Regions from separate parts of the Aliiglaciecola sp. NS0011-25 genome, predicted to be linked through region 1. Evidence: predicted binding sites of a transcription regulator. Region 1 holds the regulator's gene; the other holds the start of a gene.
The links. The regulator FNR, encoded in region 1, switches genes on or off when oxygen is low (the NO sensors DNR and NnrR bind a similar motif). The targets are predictions, from matches to a motif close to TTGATCTAGATCAA.
Positions count from the first base shown of each region.

Region 1 (3,172 bases):
TGCCGATATCATTTTATTAAATTCAAAATTAAGTAATGTTAAGTTTGCTGTTAGTATGGCGATTAAAGTGCGTACCAAAATCAAACAGAACATGGTTTGGGCCATTGGCTATAACGCGTTAATTCTTCCCCTAGCAGTAGCCGGATATTTAAGCCCGTGGATGGCCGTAATTGGCATGTCGTTAAGTTCAATTATTGTGGTCGCAAACTCTATTCGTTTACTACGTTAACCAGCGCTAATAGGAAATTAAAGTGAGTATCATTTATGTGCTAATCCCCATCGCTATTGTGCTAGTACTGTTAGCCATAGGGATCTTTTTTTGGGCGGTCAAATCCAATCAGTTTGAAGATTTAGAGCGTCAAGGATACAACATTCTATTCGATGATGACGTGGATAAAAAAGTACAAGTAAAAAAGCCAAAAACTAACGACAAATGAACGACTTAAGCTGGTTTTCTGCAATATTAATCGGACTTGCTGGAAGTGTGCATTGCGCTGGGATGTGCGGTGGAATTGTGACCTCATTTACCTTTGCATTACCAAAGAATAAGTCACAATGGCCGTATTTAATTGCCTATAATTCAGGCCGCATTTTATCTTATAGTTTCGCTGGCGCAATCGCTGGGCTGTTGGGTCAGATCGTCACCACAAAATCCTTTATCAATCCTCAAGCACTGACCCTTTTTGGCGGAGTATTTATGGTTCTGCTTGGATTATATGTGGGACAGTGGTCAAAACTACTGGTTAAAGTAGAAAAAGTTGGCGCTATTTTTTGGCGTAAAATTAGTCCCATATCAAAGCGTTTCATTCCCTTTAAACACCCAATCTATGCTGTACCCTATGGCCTAATCTGGGGCTGGTTGCCCTGTGGATTGGTTTATTCGACGTTAACATGGAGTGTTTCCACCGGCAGTGTGGTACAAGGTGCTATCACCATGTTTTGCTTTGGCTTGGGCACTTTGCCCATCATGTTAGCAATGGGAGCCAGCGCCAGCCAAATAAGAGGATGGTTGACCCAACCAGTGGTAAAACGAAGCGTTGCAGTCTTATTATGCTTATTTGGCTTGATTTTATGTTACCAAGGGATTCATAATTGGTAACTAATGAATTAATTGGAATTAACTAATGTCAGATCCGAACAAGTTCAGTATTCGCTGCCAAAACTGCAGTTTTAATCACCTATGTATACCGGTGGCTCTGAATCAGACTGAAATGGAGAGTTTGGACGAAATCATAGAACGCAAGCGCCCTTTGCATAAAAATGATCAATTAACTATTCCTGGGCAAAAATTTACGTCGCTGTTTGCAGTAAGAACGGGCTCATTTAAATCTTACATAACCTCTCCCGATGGCGAACAACAAATTACAGGGTTTCATTTTCCCGGTGATATTGTCGGCTTTGATGGACTATTTTCTGAAAAATATCAAAGTTATAATCAAGCGATGGAAACCTCCATGGTTTGTGAGTTACCTTACGACAAGTTAGATATTATGAGCGCACAACTTCCTACACTGCGCAAAGAAATGCTTAAAATTATGAGCACAGAAATAAACCAAGATCACAGTCTCATGATGTTATTAAACAAGCGCACAGCAGAAGAACGTCTTGCCCACTTCCTAATTAATCTATCAGATCGTTTTCGCTCCCGCGGTTTTTCTGAATTAGAATTTAATTTAACCATGACCCGAAACGAAATTGGTAATCACCTTGGTTTAACTGTTGAAACCGTGAGTCGTTTACTCACCCGTTTTCAAAAAGAAAATATCATCAAAGTTGATGGGAAATTTATACAAATTCTCAATTTGGCGGTACTTAGAGAAAAACTTGGTGAACACGTTTTAAATAAACAAGCCTGCGGTTAAGTCTTTTAATTTAAATTGATTCAGGTCAAAACAATTAGTCTGTTAATTGGCAAACTAGCTAAAGTAGCCATACACTTAATATACGTAGTGTAAACGTTTGAAGGGAATTAATTTATGTCCGTATTTAACAAAATACTAGCTGTTGTAGACCCAACTACAGAAGATCAAAAAGCGTTTAAAAGAGCGCTTTTATTGGCAGAAAAGACCGGCGCCAGTATTACTGCGTTTCTGTCCATATATGATTTCTCTTATGAAATGACCACTATGCTCACCGTGGATGAAAGAGAAACGATGCGCCAAGCTGTGGTGGATGACAAAACCGATTGGCTTGCCAATATAGTTGAACCCCTAGCGGCTAACTCATCTATTTCAGTAGATATAAAAGTGGTCTGGCATAATCGGCCATATGAAAGTGTATTGTTCGAAGTGATTGATCACAGCTATGATTTAATCGTCAAAGGAACCCACGAGCATGACACCCTAAAGTCAGTGATATTCACCCCTACTGATTGGCATATCCTACGTAAATCACCGGTTCCAGTTTTACTTGTCAAAGAACATGATTGGCCTATTAATGGCAATATTTTAGCTGCGGTAGATGTGGGCAGTGAAGATGAAGAACATCATAGCTTAAACAAGTTAATCACTAAAACCGCTGGATTGATGGCTGATTTACTGGAAGGACATGTAAACTTGGTTAATTCTTACCCAGGTACACCGGTTAATATTGCCATCGAAATACCAGAGTTCGATCCGGTTGGCTATACAGAGTCAGTTAAACAACACCACGCCAAATGTATGCTTGAGCACGCTCAAGAATTCAATATCCCACAAGAAAATCAGCATCTTAGTGAAGGTTTGCCTGAGGATGTCATTCCTTCAGTGGCAAAAGCTATCGACGCAGAGTTAGTGGTTATCGGTACTGTAGGTCGCACCGGTATTACAGCCGCCCTTATCGGTAACACGGCTGAACATACAATAGATTCACTCAATTGTGACGTTTTAGCAATTAAACCAGAAGGCTTTGAGTGTCCTCTTAAACATTAACCTTACATAACCTTGTGATTCTTAGAAAATGACTGCAAACATTTAAATTTAGGGTGTTTATGTCCTTTATGAGGACAGGTATAATCCGCGCTGATAGCAATGTTTTTCTAGGAATAAGATGAGTAAGGTCGAGTCTCTGTCTGAGAGTAAAAAATACAGTTTTAATAAACTTCAAAAGCGCCTAAGACGAAATGTAGGCAAAGCAATTGCCGATTTTAATATGATCGAAGATGGCGATAAGGTAATGGTCTGCCTGTCTGGCG
Region 1 covers NZ_BAABWR010000019.1:15,282-18,453, forward strand. The annotation lists gene ABWV72_RS15960 (heavy metal translocating P-type ATPase) at 1-229, shown strand, start outside; gene ccoS (cbb3-type cytochrome oxidase assembly protein CcoS) at 252-437, shown strand; gene ABWV72_RS15970 (sulfite exporter TauE/SafE family protein) at 434-1,099, shown strand; gene fnr (fumarate/nitrate reduction transcriptional regulator Fnr) at 1,125-1,862, shown strand; gene uspE (universal stress protein UspE) at 1,977-2,909, shown strand; gene ttcA (tRNA 2-thiocytidine(32) synthetase TtcA) at 3,046-3,172, shown strand, end outside.

Region 2 (3,172 bases), on a different contig from region 1:
CGAACGGTCTTAATAAAATCTTCAGGTAATTTTTTGCGCAGATTGTGAATGTGAACTTCGATTGTATTACTTGCCACTTCATCGCCCCATTCATATAGCTTAGATTCCAGTTGTTGTTTGGATTGAATACGCCCAAGATTTTCCATTAAGGATTTAAGCAGGGTAAATTCACGACGGGAGGTTTCTATTGGCTGATTATCAATTATCAATAAGTGATGAGTAATATCTAGGCTGACTGGTCCGCAGGTTACTAAGGACTGTTGAGAGGTGCCTAACCGCCTTTCCATCACACGTAAACGGGCCAATAATTCTGACATTTCAAACGGTTTTGGCAGATAGTCATCTGCGCCCTTATCTAAGCCTTGGATTTTATCCGAGGTAGAGTCACGGGCGGTTAATATCAGTGTTGGAATCGGGTTTTTTTGTTTGCGGATTTTATCAAGTAAGGTTAACCCATCCATATCCGGCAATCCAAGGTCAAGAATCATTAAATTGCAATCGTCTGAGTTTAGCGCGGCTATCGCGTCTTTGCCGTTGAACACACAATTAACGGCATAGCCTTGGGTTCGCAATGATTTGCTTAAGGCTTCCGATAACGCGTGGTCGTCTTCTACTAATAAAATACGCATAATAATTGATTCTTTTTCATTTACAGCAATCGGTTGGGAAATTGACAATAGGTTAAGTCAGTTACAAATTGCATATTGATCTTCCCTATCATTATAGAAAGTTTACCTTAAAATAGTATTAACGCAGATAAATAGACGACAGAATTTTTAGCCAAAAAAAACGGGCACTTCAGTGCCCGTTTTGATCGTCGTTTGGGGTTGGTTTAAAATTTATAACCAACAGTCAGTGAATAAACAAATGGGTCAATATCCACATCCACTGTTCCAGCAGTCCCATTATTAGTAAATGTTGCTTCAGTGCTGATATCTATATAGCGCGCTGAAGCGTTAACAAACCAATTGTCGTCCAACATGTAATCAAAGCCGATTTGTGCAGACAAACCAACAGAGTCATCTAACTCTAAGTCACTAAAGCCCGCTTCTTGATTGGCTGCGGTGAAATCTTCACTGAAGAAAATAGTGTAGTTAACACCTAAACCAACATAAGGCTGAAATGCACTATCGGCATCTAAGAAGTGGTAATTAGCTGAGATAGTTGGCGGTAAGTGTTTTGTTGAGCCTAATGCGCCCACTGTGTCTAAACCAATATCATGTTCAAAAGGCGTTGCTGCTAGTACTTCAATCGCCCAATTGGGTGACAAGAAATACGCAAAATTTAATCCTAACTGAGTGTTGTTATCTACATTCACGCCAACACCAACATCCGTGCTACCGATAAAAACATTACTGCTTGATTCATCTGGTGCAACAGTGGTTACACCGGCACGTAAAATCATATCACCGGTTGTGTAGGCTTGTGCATTAGTAGCGCCAAGAGCGATAGCTACAGCAAGATAGACTGCTAGTTTTTTCATGTGTTTCTCCATCGAAATATGTGTTTAAGTTTGATGGGGAAAGCTTACGGCATTGAATTTTTCTGATATTGATCTGGCTCAACCAAAAACGCTCGAAACATTGATGTAAATCAAAGTTTTATAATACATGACTCAAGAATAGCTGAATTGCACAATGGGAATGTATTTTGCGCCTTTTAGTTTTGATATTCGCTGCTTTTTTTAATCTGCCAAATTACACCTGCTCCAAAAGCATAATTATTTTTATCCACTAATAAGGGGCTTTCGAGGTTGGCGGCTGCATTATGGAAATGATAGGTCGCACTCATAAACATGCGAACAGTAGGGGTCACATTGAACATGTAGCCGGTAGAGAGTTCCAGACCCAAATAGCCTTGTTTTGCATCGTATGCAGGCCGCTGTTGGGTGGCGAATTGGCTATCAACTTGGTAAAAATAGTCGTGCAGTTTTTCTGTGCCCCAACTAGGCGATACACTAATTCTAAAGCGATCTTCGGATTGCAATGCGCCAATGTATTGGTAGGTCAATTCTGGGTTCAACACATATCCTCGGTGGGATAATGATGAAAAATCAGTTGAGAATACCGCGCGACTTTGTACTTTTAATTGGATTTGCTGAAGACCAGTGGCTTTTTTACCGCTTTCGAAAAGCTTAAGACGAATTTGTGGGCCTACCTCGAAGACAAAATCCAGATCGGGCATACCGGCGCGCACTGAGTCGTCACTGGAGTCTGCGCTAAAAGCAGCATCAATAGACAAATCTATTTCTATCCAATCCTTTTCCACCGCAACCGCACGTATAACGCTATTTTCGCCTATTCTGAAAATATCGCCGCGATAAATAAAAAAAGGGACTACAAACCCATTGTTGTGATTCTTAGCTGCGCCTGGATATTCTGGGGTGCTAAATCCAGCACCGACGATACCTGCCTCCCAAAGTGGTTTTTTGGTGTGTTCATCGTCCATAGTGGTATCGATTTGAGCTAGGCAAGGAAGGCAAATAAGCGCCAGAAAAGGCAATAAGAGGCTTGGTGTTAGATTCACAAAAATACCGTTCGAATACATATAGTAAATGGAATGAGCTCAAGTTTAATATTTTAAAAGTCGTTGAAGCAGTACAGAGATAGCAATACGGACACGAAAAATTATTGAATAGCAGGGAGAGGAATAATCAGGGCCTACCTAATTTAGACTAGATAGGCCCTTTACGTCATAGATTATGCGAGTTTAAGCTTTTTCTCTAAATAGTGGATGTTTGTACCACCGTTAAAGAAGTTTTCATCTGCCATAATGCTTTGCTGTAGGGAAATGTTGGTTTTAATTCCTTCTACAACTAATTCATCAAGGGCATGTCGCATTCTCGCAATTGCCACGTCACGATTTTCTCCATAAGCGATTAACTTACCGATCATAGAGTCATAGTGAGGAGGTACACTGTACCCGGCATATATATGAGATTCCCAACGAATACCGAAACCACCTGGCGAATGGAACATATTAATTTTTCCAGGGCTAGGCATAAAGGTCGCTGGATCTTCTGCATTGATTCGACATTCAATGGCATGACCGCGAATCTGAACATCTTTTTGTTCAATGGATAAAGGTTGACCAGCAGCAATACGAAGTTGCTCTTTAATCAAATCCACACCAGTGATCATTTCTGTGACAGGATGTTCAACCTGAATACGTG
Region 2 covers NZ_BAABWR010000005.1:123,218-126,389, forward strand. The annotation lists gene ABWV72_RS06140 (response regulator) at 1-629, opposite strand, end outside; gene ABWV72_RS06145 (OmpW/AlkL family protein) at 833-1,483, opposite strand; gene ABWV72_RS06150 (MipA/OmpV family protein) at 1,660-2,448, opposite strand; gene accC (acetyl-CoA carboxylase biotin carboxylase subunit) at 2,700-3,172, opposite strand, start outside.
Region 2: a site for FNR is predicted at 1,552-1,565, ahead of ABWV72_RS06145 (OmpW/AlkL family protein). Genes of this name have one in related genera too.